Pseudoxanthobacter soli DSM 19599: one gene and its partner. The protein of the gene in region 2 interacts with the protein of the main gene of each other region in a pairwise test. Links are inferred from orthologs where the notes say so. Each region holds a gene or a part of one and is shown on either strand. Other genes may lie near its edges. The genes, in order: trkA and ptsN.

The links.
Region 1: the proteins of ptsN (region 2) and trkA interact in binary tests that used the Escherichia coli proteins (3 or more experiments, as listed by UniProt). The link is inferred for Pseudoxanthobacter soli DSM 19599 from one-to-one orthologs.

Annotation. Positions count from the first base shown.
Region 1 is NZ_FRXO01000001.1:481,161-487,642, forward strand. Bases 2,464-5,318 are described here. They hold trkA (Trk system potassium transporter TrkA), read right to left. Parts: upstream 4,652-5,318; coding sequence 3,275-4,651; downstream 2,464-3,274. Other genes in these bases: BUF17_RS02065 (D-amino-acid transaminase), read right to left, coding at 2,464-3,154; ntrX (nitrogen assimilation response regulator NtrX), read right to left, coding at 4,833-5,318. Outside these bases: BUF17_RS02050 (PDZ domain-containing protein), read right to left, coding at 1-72; GTPase HflX, read right to left, coding at 376-1,791; RNA chaperone Hfq, read right to left, coding at 1,885-2,133; more of BUF17_RS02065, read right to left, coding at 2,282-2,463; more of ntrX, read right to left, coding at 5,319-6,200; BUF17_RS02080 (sensor histidine kinase NtrY-like), read right to left, coding at 6,190-6,482. UniProt on the Escherichia coli protein: Part of the constitutive potassium transport systems TrkG and TrkH. May regulate the transport activity of TrkG and TrkH systems. Binds to NAD(+) and NADH.
Region 2 is NZ_FRXO01000002.1:660,057-666,644, forward strand. What follows is about bases 1-2,961. They hold ptsN (PTS IIA-like nitrogen regulatory protein PtsN), read right to left. Parts: upstream 1,733-2,961; coding sequence 1,268-1,732; downstream 1-1,267. Other genes in these bases: BUF17_RS07295 (Hsp20 family protein), read left to right, coding at 134-565; BUF17_RS07300 (BQ00720 family protein), read left to right, coding at 632-892; hpf (ribosome hibernation-promoting factor, HPF/YfiA family), read right to left, coding at 1,912-2,490. Also shown: rpoN (RNA polymerase factor sigma-54), read right to left, coding at 3,001-4,674; lptB (LPS export ABC transporter ATP-binding protein), read right to left, coding at 4,786-5,592; BUF17_RS07325 (LptA/OstA family protein), read right to left, coding at 5,703-6,434; LPS export ABC transporter periplasmic protein LptC, read right to left, coding at 6,431-6,588. UniProt on the Escherichia coli protein: Seems to have a role in regulating nitrogen assimilation.

The DNA of each region.
Region 1 (6,482 bases), on a different replicon or contig from region 2:
GGCAACGGGCAGGACGGAATGCGCGATCGACAGCGCAATGGCGCTGGCGGCAATAATCACTTTCTTCTTCATAGGACAGCTCCAGCCCGAAAGTCGGCGCCGAACCTTACGCTTCGCCGCGTACGACACAAGGGACCCGAATGCCCGACGACCTCTCCCGATATTGCCCTGGCCGGTGCCTCCGCGACGAGGCTGATGGTGAGGGCGCCGGCTGCCCGCAGGGCATCGATCAGCGCGGATTCGCGCTGATTGCTGAAGGGATGATCGCGGAACGCCTGCACCACGATGTCGGCGATGGCATCGCGGTCGGCGGCCTCCTCGTCCCGGATGACGAAGCCGGGCGCTTCTGCTGCCGGGAGCCGGCCCGACCTCGCCTCAACTCTGCAGGTAACGGCCCGCGCGGGACCGGAACAGATCGGCCTGACGGGGCGGAATGCGGACGGTGAGCCGCACGCCGTCGTCCGCATCGACCCGGTCGATCACCTCGACGGAGCGGTGCAGCCACGCCAGCAGCTCGCCTTCCGTGACCGGCACGCGCAACTGGCGTGTGGCGCGGCCGCTGGCGAGCTCCGCCTCGACGCGGGCGACGAGCGCGTCCGTGCCCTCGCCCGTGAGCGCGGAGACCGCGACGGCGCCCGCCGGGGCCTCGGCCGCCAGTTTGGCGCGCCGTTCCTCGTCGAGCATGTCCACCTTGTTCCAGACCTCGATGACGCGCCGCGCATCGCGGGCATCGACACCGAGGAGGTCGAGCGTCTTCACCACGTCCGCCGCCTGGGCATCGGTATCGGGGTGGGAGATGTCGCGGACGTGCAGGATCAGATCGGCCGAGACCACCTCCTCCAGCGTCGCGCGGAAGGCGGCGACGAGATGCGTCGGCAGTTCGGAGATGAAGCCCACGGTGTCGGACAGGATCGCCTCGCCGCCGTGGGGCAGCTTCACCTTGCGCAGCGTCGGGTCGAGCGTGGCGAACAACAGGTCCTGCGACAGCACGTTGGCGTCCGTCAGGCGGTTGAACAGCGTCGACTTGCCGGCATTGGTGTAGCCGACCAGCGCCACGGTCGGATGCGGCACCTTCTTGCGGTTGGCGCGGTGCAGGCCGCGGGTGCGCTTGACCTCTTCGAGTTCGCGCTCGATGCGGCCGATGCGCTCCTGGATCTGGCGGCGGTCCGCCTCGATCTGGGTCTCGCCGGGGCCGCCGAGGAAGCCGAAGCCGCCGCGCTGGCGCTCAAGGTGGGTCCACGTGCGCACGAGGCGGCTTTTCTGCCACTTCAGATGCGCGAGCTCGACCTGAAGCGTGCCTTCCCGCGTGCGGGCGCGGGCGCCGAAGATTTCAAGGATGAGCGCGGTGCGATCCAGCACCTTGGCGCTCCACGCCTTTTCGAGATTGCGCTGCTGCACCGGTGACAGCGGATGATCGACGATGACGAGATCGGCCTTCTCGGTCTCGACGATCCGCCCGATCTCCTCGACCTTGCCCGTGCCGAACAGGGTCGCGGGGCGCAGGTTCGGCAGGCGGACGACGTAGGCGCCGACCACTTCGAGATCGATGGCTTCGGTCAGGCCAACAGCCTCGGCGAGTTTCGCTTCCGGCGAGCGCGCCCGGGCGGCTGCGTCTGCTTCGGCCGAAGGCCGCGCGCCGGTGTGGACCGGCATCAGCACGACGGCGGCCGTGCGCGGCTTCTCGTGGCTGGCAAGGGCCGTCCCGTGCAGGTCGGCGGCGCCCTCTTCCGGGGCTTCATGGTCGAACGGTTCGTCCGATGTCGGTCTGGTGGTCAAGCGGTCTTTCCTCATCCCCGGCCGGGGATTGCGAATGGCACAAAAAATCCGGGCGCAGGCCAAGCCTCCCGCGCCCGGATGTGGCGATTCTCTCGCCCTCAATCAAGTTCAGCGATCGGATTCCTCGCTCGGATCGAACAACTGAATCGGCTGATTGGGCATCACGGTCGAAATCGCGTGCTTGTAGACAAGCTGCGAGTGGCCATCGCGGCGCAGCAGCACGCAGAAATTATCGAACCATGTCACGACGCCCTGGAGCTTGACGCCGTTAACGAGAAACACGGTCAGAGGTGTCTTTTGCCTGCGGACGTGATTGAGGAAAGTGTCTTGCAAGTTTTGTGCGCGGTCCGCCATCATGTTTTTCCTTTTCTTTGTAAGGCCGCGACGCCGAGCCGGACGATGCTCCGCCGGGACAGGCCGGTACGCTTGGGAGGGCGTTGAGGAACCGGACTGACTTCGGCATCGCACCACAACCTTAACCCAAAGCGTGCATCCGCGTAATCTGTCATTCTCCGAAGATCAGAGGCGTCAATTCCGCCACATCGTGGAAGCCGGCGCGGAGGTCGCGCGCGATCGGGCCGGGCTTGCCGTCGCCGATGGGCCTGCCGTCGATGCGGACGACGGCGGTGACGACGCTGGTGGCCGACGTGACAAAGGCCTCGTCGGCGGCGAGCGCCTCCGGCACGGTGAAAGCCCTCTCCTCCACCTTCAGCCCGTGGGCGGCGGCGAAGTCCATCACGACGAGGCGCGTGATGCCGCCGAGAATGCCCGGGCTCGTCGGGCGGGTGACGAGCGCGCCGTTCGCGACGATCCAGGCATTGGTCGATCCGCCCTCGGTGACGAAGCCGTCCCGGTCGACGAACCACGCCTCGCGCGCACCGGCGTCGCGCGCAGCCTGCTTGGCGAGCACATTCGACAGCAATCCGACGGTCTTGATGTCCACCCTGCCCCACCGGTCGTCCGGAACGGTGATGACGCCGATGCCTGCCGCGGCGGCGGCCTCGACCTTTGCCGGGTCGACGGCGCGCGTGGTCACGACGACGGTCGGATTGACGGGTGTCTGCGGAAAATAGTGGTCGCGCGGGGCCGCGCCGCGGGTGATCTGGAGATAGATCCAGCCGTTTCTCAGTCCGTTGCGACGGGCGAGTTCGCGGAACACCGCGAGCAGGGCGGCGCGGCTCATCGGCATCGCGATCGCAAGGGCACCGAGGGACCGCTCCAGCCGGTCGAGATGGCGCGTCAGGTCGACGATCATTCCCGCCCGCACCTCGCACACCTCGTAGACGCCGTCGGCGAACTGGAAGCCCCTGTCCTCGATGTGAACGGCCGCATCGGCGTGGCGGGGATAGCGGCCGTCGACATAGGCGAAGCGACTCATCGGAAACTCCGGCAGGGAAAGCGGGTGGTAAAACAAGCGGTAGAAGGAGGCGTCCGCGGCGCCCGGATGGACGCGCCGGCCGACGGCGCCATTAGCCGGCGCACGGGTTGATAAGCCGGCTTAAAAGAATTCGAGGCTGACGCGGAACATGTGCTCGACCTGACGCACGCGTTCCTTCTCCGCGAACAGCACGATCCGGTCTCGCGGGTGGATGGTGGTGTCGCCGCGCGGCAGGATCACCGACCGGTTGCGGTAGATTGCGCCGATTCGCACACCGGCGGGAAGGTCGACCTCCCTAAGCGGCCGGCCGATCAGCGGCGACGTCTCCAGGGCGTCGGCCTCGATCACCTCGGCGGCCCCGTTCTGCAGGGCATGGACGCTGCGGATGCGCCCGCGCCGCACGTGGCGGAGCACCCGGGAGACCGTCACCGCCCTCGGCGCGATATAGGCGTCGATGCCGAGCGCGGCGGTGAAATCGGGATAGGTCGTGGAGTTGATCAGCACCAGCGAGCGCTTGCAGCCGAGCTGCTTGGCCATGACCCCGGCGAGAATGTTGGCCTGATCGTCGTTGGTGAGCGTCACCACGGTGTCCGCCTGCCCCACCTCGGCCTCGAGCAGCAGCGACTGGTCGAGCGCGCTGCCGTTCAGCACGACGGTGTGGCTCAGCGCTTGCGCCACCTCCTCCGCCCGCGCCGCTGAGGCTTCGATCATTTTTAGGCGCACCTTGGAGCCGCGCGCCTCCAGCCCCTTGGCGACATAGAAGCCGATATTGCCGGCGCCGACGATCACCACGCGCTTCGCCTCGCCCACGTCGTGGCCGAAGATCGCGAGGGTGCGCTTGACCTGGTCGGCGCGCGCGACGACGTAGGCGACATCGCCCGGCTCCAGCGCGTCGTTGCCGCCGAGCACGCGCGCCTGCGTGCCGCGAACCGCGCCGACCACGACCGCGCCGAGATCGGGAAACAGCTCGGTGAGCTGCTTCAGCGGCGTCTCCACCATGCGGCAGTCGCGGTTGCAGGTGACGGCGAACACGATCACCTGATCGTCGGCGACCGATATGCTTTCGATCGCGCCGGGCAGCGACAGCCGGCGGATGACCGTTTCGCCGACTTCCACTTCGGGCGAAATGACGACATCGATCGGAATGCCCTCGCGGGAGAACAGGTCGCGCCAGTGCGGGGCCAGATAGCTCTGCGCCCGGACGCGAGCGATCTTGGTCGGAACCTTGAAGACCGAATGCGCCACCTGGCAGGCGATCATGTTGACTTCGTCGGATTGGGTCACGGCGATCAGCATGTCGGCCTGCTCGGCGCCGGCCTGGGCGAGGATCTCGGGATGCGCGCCGTGGCCGACCACGCCGCGCACGTCGAGCCGCTCGCGCAGGATCGAGATCAGCTTCGGCGACGAATCGATCACGCACACGTCGTTGCGCTCGGCCGCCAGCCGCTCGGCAATCCCGTAACCCACCTGGCCAGCGCCGCAGATCACGATGCGCATGACGTCCTCCCCCTCCCCGCCGCCGTTTTCCGGTCCCCGGCAGAGCATCCGTTGCCGCCGGAGGCACCAAGAGCATATCCCGTTCAGATCTGATCGATCTGAACGGCAAGGATATGTTCAAGCTCTTGAACTCGAAGCGATTTTTCTTCAATCGGATGTCTCCATCCGATCACAAGGCGCTCTAGCCGACGCCGAGCGACTTCAGCTTGCGATGCAGCGCGGACCGCTCCATGCCGACGAATTCGGCCGTGCGCGAGATGTTGCCGCCGAAGCGGTTGATCTGCGCCCGCAGATAGTCGCGCTCGAACGCCTCGCGCGCGTCTCGCAGCGGAAGCGCCATCAGGTGCTCGCCGCCGGAATTCGTCGGCAGCGACGGCACCATGGTGCCGATCTCCGCCGGCAGCAGGTCGGCGGTGATCACCGCTTCCTCGTCGCCGCGGGTGAGGATCATCAGCCGCTCGACGTTGTTGCGCAGCTGGCGGATGTTGCCCGGCCAGTCGTGGGCCTGCAGAACGGCCATGGCGTCGTCGCCGATCCGCCGCTCCGGCAGGCCGGTCGCGCGCGAGATCTGCGCCATGAAGTGCAGCACGAGATCCGGGATGTCGTCGCGCCGTTCGGCGAGCGCCGGCACGCGCAGCGGCACGACGCTCAGCCGGTGGAACAGGTCCTCGCGGAACCGGCCCTCGGCGATCTCGCTCTCGAGATCACGGGCGGTGGACGACAGCACGCGCACGTCCACCTTCACGCGGGTGGAGCCACCGACGCGCAGGAAGTTCTGGTCCACAAGCACGCGCAGGATCTTGTTCTGCGTCTCGCGCGGCATGTCGGCGACTTCGTCGATATAGAGCGTGCCGCCGTGGGCCTCTTCCAGCGCGCCGACCTTGCGCGGGACGCCGGCCCCGCCTTCGATGCCGAACAGTTCCTCTTCCATGCGCTCGGGCGTGATGGTCGCCGCGTTGACGACCACGAATGGCCCCCGGGCGCGGCCGGAACGGGCATGGATCGAGCGCGCCGCCAGCTCCTTGCCGGCGCCCGACGGGCCGGAGATCAGGATGCGGCTGTTGGCGGCGGCGATGCGCTCGACCGCCTGCCGGAGCTGATTCATCGCCGTCGAGTTGCCGACGAGCTCGTCGGCGTCGCTGATGCGGCCCTTCAGGTCGCGGATCTCGCGGCGCAGATTGGAGGCTTCGAGTGCACGCTCGGTGGCGAGCACTAGCCGGTCTGCCTTGAACGGCTTCTCGATATAGTCGTAGGCGCCGCGCTTGATCGCGGACACGGCGGTCTCGATGTTGCCGTGGCCGGAAATGATGACGACCGGCAGATCCGGGTGGAGCTGCTGGATGGCATCGAGCAGGGCAAGCCCGTCGAGGCGGCTGCCTTGCAGCCAGATATCGAGAATGATGAGCGACGGTCGTCGCTCGCCGATGGCGGCAAGAGCGGAATCGCTGTCGCCCGCGGTGCGGGTGCCGAAGCCCTCGTCATCGAGGATGCCGGCGATCAACTCGCGGATGTCCGTCTCATCGTCGACGATCAGGATGTCAGAGGCCATGGTCTTCGCGTGGTTTCTGGGGGCTGACAGGGGTGGAGGACGCGGCGGCAACCCCGGCTGGGGCGGCCTCCGCATCCGTCGTCATGGCACCGGCGTCGCCGGCCCGGATGGTGAGGCGCACGCAGGCGCCGTGGCCGCCGTCGCGCACGGCCGGCGCATCGAGCAATTCGATCCGGCCGCCATGCTCCTCGACGATCTTGCCGACGATGGCGAGGCCGAGGCCGGTGCCCTTCTCGCGGGTCGTCATATAGGGCTCGAGCAGGCGTTCGCGGTTCTCCTGCG
Region 2 (6,588 bases):
ATTGCCATATTCGACGGGACGGAAGGATCTGAACCGTCCGGGTGCCGCTTCGGCGGGCCCGATTCGCCGCCGCGCCGCAAGCGGGCGGCGGGTACCGTAGGATGAAAGCCGCTTGGATGAACGAGGGCTCGCGATGTCGCGTCTGACGACGTTCTCAAGTCCGTTCCTGCTCGGGTTCGACGAGATCGAACGCGTGCTCGACCGGGTTTCGAAGGCCGCCAACGACGGCTATCCCCCCTACAACATCGAGCGACTGCCGCCGGACGGGCGGCGGGGTGACGTTCTCAGGATCACGCTCGCGGTCGCGGGGTTCACCCGGGACCAGCTCGCGGTGACCATCGAGGAGAACCAGCTCGTGATCCGCGGCCGGCAGACCGAGGACGAGCGGGAGCGTCATTTCCTGCACCGTGGAATCGCAGCCCGGCAGTTCCAGCGCACTTTCGTGCTGGCGGAAGGGATCGACATCCTCGGAGCGGAGTTGAAAGACGGACTGCTGTCGATCGACCTCGCCAGACCGGAACCGGAGCGTATCGTACGGAAGATTCAGATCGCCTCGGGAGACTGACGGACGACTGTCCTGCTTTCTCCCATGATCCCGCCCGGAAAGGGGGGATCGGAAGGAGTATGCGTCATGAATACCGAAAACCGCCCCACCCGCACCGTGCCGCCGGAGATCCTCGCCGGGATCGGCGCCGGGCGCCTGACCTACGTCAAGTCCCTGACCTCCGCCGAGGTGCCGGCCCTGTTCCCGCAGGCGCCGGAACTGAGCCCCGATCTCGAACTCTGGGCCCTGCTCGGTGCCGACGGTACCCCGATTCTGCTCACCGACAGCCGCGAAGCCGCGATCGCCAATGCGGCCGAGCATGACATGGTGACCGTGAGCGTGCACTGAAGCACGCCACCTGGCCGGTCGCGATGCGGAGAGCTGCGGACGCAGGAACCAGCCGGGTTGAGAACCAGCCGTCTTGGCTACCAGCCGTCTTGGATTTCATGGGCTTTGAGGCCCTGGATTGTGTTTGGGCCTCAGACCCTGCAGGGCGCCGCGATCGCGGCGCCTTTTCTTTTGCGGGGTACGGCGTCGCGATTGCAGCGCCTATCTTTTTGCGGCCTTCGGGGAATGACGTCACGGTCGCGGCGGACGACGAGCGGGCGCCCTCGCTCCGGCTGCACCCGTCTGCCGGGCGACAGCGCCCGGCCGGATCACCCGATCTCGCTTCGGCGTCCCCGAAGCCCGCCAGTACGGACGGCCGCGCCGGAGCGGCGCGGATCAGGCCGCGTGGGAGGCGACCGGCTGGGTCAGCAGCGCATATAGCGCGGTCGGGTCGGTGGTCGCGCGCAGCTTGGCGGCCGTCGCGCCGTCGCGCAGCACGCGGGCGATCCGCGCAAGCGCCTTCAGGTGGTCCGCGCCCGAGCCTTCCGGCGCCAGCAGCAGGAAAACGAGGTCGACCGGCTCGTCGTCGAGCGCCTCGAAATCGACCGCCTTGTCGAGGCGGGCAAACAGGCCGAAGATCCGCGGCAGCGCGGGAAGCTTGCCGTGGGGAATGGCGACGCCGTGGCCGACGCCGGTCGATCCGAGCCGCTCGCGCTGGAGGAGCGTATCGAAGATCTCGCGCGCCGGCAGCCCGGTCAGCGTCGCGGCGCGCTCGGCAAGCTCTTGGATCGCCTGCTTCTTGCTGCTCGCCTTGAGCGAGGGCAACACCGCCTCGACGCCTAGAAGATCGCTCAAATCCATCGGATAAACTCCTTCCGCCCGAGGCCGGAATGGCGTCGGGCCGAACCGGCCCGCATCGCTGCGTGCCCCTTCCGCCCGGCTCGCGGCCGTGCGGACTTCAAACCCGGCCGCCCCTGCGAAGCGACCCAACCAGGACGCCACCGCGCTGTTCCGGCCAGGTGCGACAGCCGCGCGCGCTTTCAAGCGCCCGTTCCCGACAGCGTCGGATCGATCCAGCCGACATTGCCGTCCTGGCGGCGGAAGACGACGTTCACGCCGCCGTGGGCGGCGTTGCGGAACACGATCACCGGCGCTTCCGTCAGGTCGAGTTCCAGAACCGCCATGCCGACGGTCATGGTCTTCACCCGGGTCGCGGTTTCAGCCACCACCAGCGGGCTGTAATCGACGGGAACGTCCTCTTCCTCGTCGGGGGCGGCCAGCACGTAGGCCGCTGCGGCGTCGTCCGCGCCGTTGCGCCCGTGGTCGGTCCGGCCGCGAAGCCGGCTCTTGTAGCGGCTCAGCCGCCGCTCGATGCGATCCGCGGCCGCATCGAAGCTCTGATAGGCGTCATGGGCCAGCGCGCTGGTCTTCAGCACGATGCCCGTGTCGAGATGAAGGGAACATTCCGTCCGGAAGGCGGTGCCCTCGGGCTCGACGGTGGTGTGACCGTCATAGCCGCCATCGAAATATTTCCGGACGATCTCCTCGATCCGGTCCTCGATACGGCTGCGCAGGGCCTCGCCGATATCGATGTTCTTTCCCGAAACGCGCAGCGTCATCGGCTCTCCTGATCGCTCCGATCCATGCCTGCGGTCTGATCGACCGCCGTGTCCGCCGGCCGTCCGGGTGCTTGCGCATCCCTGCCGAGGCCGAACCTACAGTCGCCGGCCTCTCCGGCCGGAGGTCCGCAGGCTGCGGTGCCTCTCGCACCGGCCGCGCGGATCGTTGTTCATCCTTCAAGGCCCGCCGCCTGCGATAGTCTTGACACAATTGCCAGACCATAATTGCCGGAGGCTGCCTTCCGTACGTTCGCCGTCACGGCGAGCGTCCCGCAGCGGATCGTCGCAATCGAGGCGGCGTTCTAAGCGGGGGATAGCATCAAGTCAACGTCCATTCGTTAACATCGCCCTACCCGTCGGGGCGGTGCCTGTTCGCGTGCGCGCCTTCAGACGCCCGTTTGCGCGCTCGTTTCGTGTCGATCGGCGCGCATGGAGGACGCCTTCAGCGCGCGCGAACCGCGCACGAATCGTCCATTCGAACTGGAATCGGGTTCGACAGCCTCCCGTCTTTCACGCGCTTCTCGCCGTGGCGCGCTTCTCCCGCCGTCGATCGACTGACGACGGAATCCGCATCGATTCACGGTATTTGGCGACGGTGCGGCGGGCAATGTCAATGCCCGCGTCCCGCAACCGCTGCACGATCGTGTCATCGGACAGCACCGCAGACGGGTCCTCGGCATCGATCATCTGACGGATATGGTGGCGAACCGCCTCGGCCGAATGAGCATCGCCACCGTCGGCGGAAGCAATCGCCGAGGTGAAGAAATACTTCAACTCGAAGATGCCTCGGGTGGTCGCCATGTACTTGTTGGCGGTCACGCGGCTCACCGTCGATTCGTGCATGCCGATCTCGTCGGCGACGATCTTCAGGTTGAGCGGGCGAAGAAAGGCCACGCCCTTGCGGAAGAACGCATCCTGCTGGCGCACGATCTCGGTCGCCACCTTCAGCACCGTCTTGGCGCGCTGGTCCAGGCTCTTCACCAGCCAGTTGGCGGTCTGCAGGCAGTCCGACAGGTAGGTCCGCTCCGCCGGATCCTGCGAGGAGCGGACGATGGCGCTGTAATAGGTGCGGTTGACCAGCACCCTCGGCAGGGTGTCGCTGTTGAGCTCGATGCGGAATCCGCCATCGGCCGTCGGGCGCACCAGCACGTCCGGCACCACGGTCTGCACCGCATCGCTCGGTGCGAAGGCGAGCCCGGGCTTCGGGTCGAGTGCGCGAAGCTCTGCCAGCATCCCGGATAGATCCTCGTCATCGACCTTGCACAGCCGCCGTAGCTGCGCCCGGTCCTGCCGGGCGACGAGATCGAGATGGTCGACGAGGGTGCGCATCGCCGGATCGAACCGGTCGCGTTCGAGGAGCTGCAGGGCCAGACACTCGGCGAGCGTGCGGGCGCCGACGCCGGTCGGATCGAAGCTCTGGATGATCGCGAGCACGGCCATCACGTCGTCGAGCCCGGTGCCGAGCTGCTCTGCGACCTGGGCGGGATCGGCCCTCAGGTAGCCGGCCTCGTCGATGGCATCGATCAGCACCTGTCCGATCAGGCGGCGCGAGGGTTCGGGGATGGCGAGCGTGAGTTGCTGGGACAGGTGGTCGCGCAACGTGGACTCGACGGTCGCGAACGCCTCAAGCCCGGCTTCGCCGCCGCCGCCGGAACTCGTCCAGGCGTCGCCTGCAAGGCGCGACGGGTCGAGCCCGTCGAGATTTGGCTCGAACGCGGGCACGAGCGGCACGTCGTCGGGAAAGAGATCGCCGAGCGGCAGGTCCAGCCCGGCGCCGTCGGATGCCTCAAGGCCGGGCACGATGTCGAGATCGCGGTCGAGCCCGTGGGCGGCACCTGCCGTTTCGCCGCCCTCCTCCGAACGTCCGTCCGCGCCGACGGCCGCGCTGTCCGAGAACTCACCGGCTTCGAAATCATGGGATGCAAGCCCATCGCCGGTCACGTGGCGGTCGCCGCCATCGCCATCCGGACGGTCGAAGGCTGAATCGTTCGGACCGGAAACGGAATCGACGACATCCGGCGTGTCGTCTTCGCGCTCCAGAAGCGGATTGCGCTCGATCTCGGCCTCCACGAAGGCAACGAGGTCGAGATTCGACAGCTGCAGCAGCTTGATGGCCTGCATCAGCTGCGGCGTCATGACCAGGGACTGCGTCTGCCGGAATTCCAGCTTCGGGGAAAGGGCCATGACTGGCTAGAACGCCCTCGCTGCTGCGCCGATGCGGTTGTCCGCTGCGGATTGGTCCGTTTCTTGCGTAAGAAACTCTTCTCTTAGGTGTTACAGCGGCTTTGGCCGCGCTCAAAGCGTAAATTGTTCCCCGAGATAGAGACGGCGCACATCCTGGTTGGCGACGATGTCCACCGGGAGGCCTTCGGTCAGCACTTGGCCGCTGGCGATGATGTAGGCGCGGTCGATCAGCCCGAGCGTCTCGCGGACATTGTGGTCGGTGATCAGCACACCGATGCCGCGGCCGGTCAGGTGCCGCACGAGCATCTGGATGTCGCCGACCGCGATCGGATCGATGCCCGCGAACGGCTCGTCGAGCAGCATGAACGACGGCCGGGTGGCGAGCGCCCGCGCGATCTCGACGCGCCGCCGCTCGCCGCCCGAGAGCGCGGTCGCCGGCTGGTTGCGCAGATGCGCCACGCCGAACTCGGCGAGGAGGGTTTCGAGGTCCTGCTCGCGCTGCCTGCGGTCGGGCTCGACCACTTCCAGCACGGAGCGGATGTTCTCCTCCACCGACAGGCCGCGGAAGATCGAAGCCTCCTGGGGCAGGTAGCCGATGCCGAGACGCGCGCGGCGATACATCGGCATCCGCGTGATGTCGAAGCCGTCGAGGGTAATGGCGCCGTGGTCCGGCCGGATCAGCCCGGTGATCATGTAGAACACCGTGGTCTTGCCGGCGCCGTTGGGGCCGAGCAGCCCGACCGCCTCGCCCCGCCGCACCGACAGGCTGACGTCGCGCACCACCGCGCGGCGGCGGTAGCTCTTGGCGATGCCACTGACGACGAGTTCGCTGTCGGCGTGGTGCCCGATCTGACTCGCGTCGCCGTCGGCCGGATAGGCACGCGCGGCGGCCGGGGAGGGGATGGGGGTAACCGACATGCGGCAGCGGTCTCCTGATGGGCCTCAAACGCTGGCGCAGCGGAACGCGCGCCGGCGAACGGGCCTGCTATGGGTCGGCGCGCGGCCGGCCGGGCGGCCGGCCAGCGACGTCAGTTGCTCTTCGGGGCCGGAGCGCCGGGGGCCGCCGGCGCCTGGCTCGGCACCAGCAACATCTGAACGCGCTTGTTGGCGAAAACCTTCGCCTCGCCGGTCGTGAGATTGACCACGAGCCGGTTGCCCTTCACCACGTTGCCGTTCTGGGTGAGGACGACGTTGCCCGTCATCACCATGGTATCGGACTTCGCCTCGTAGACGGCCGCGTCGCCGGAGGCGGTCTGGTCCTTGTCGGTCAGGAGCACCTTCCCGGTCGCCTCCAGCTTCTCGATCTGCTGGCCGCCGGCGCCGCTCATCGCCTGGCCGGAAGCCGCAGGGGCAGCGGCGGGCGCGGCCGCCGGTGCGGCGCCGCCCGCGGCCGGCTGGCCGCCCTGGACATAATGGACGACGAGCTTCTCGGCCTGCAGCGTGCTTTCCGCCTGCTTGGCGATGACGTTGCCGGTGAAGATCGCGATGCCCTGCTTGTCGTGAACCTCAAGTTCGTTCGATTCGATGGCGATCGGCCCCTTGCCGCCGCCGCCGAAACCGCTGAACGGCGTTTCGCTTCCGCCGGCTCCGTCGCCGGTTGCCGCAGGCGCCGGCGTGGTCTGTGCCTCGGCGGGCCCTGCCAGCGCCAGCGCGAGCACCGCGGCGAGACCCCATGCGCCGGCGGTCGAGCGGACGCGGCCGGAGAAAGGCGCGCGGGATGCGAACCGCCGTGCGGCGATCATGGGGAGCATGGCGGTCATGGACGGCTCTCCGTTGAAGGGGCGCCCGGGGACGGGGCCACGGCTGGACTGGTAGCGGGGACGGTACCCGGAGCCGGCTCGGAAGGCGAGACCGCCGCGCCGGGTGCCATATCCGACGGCTTCGATGCGGACGGCTTCGATTCAGCCTTGCCGT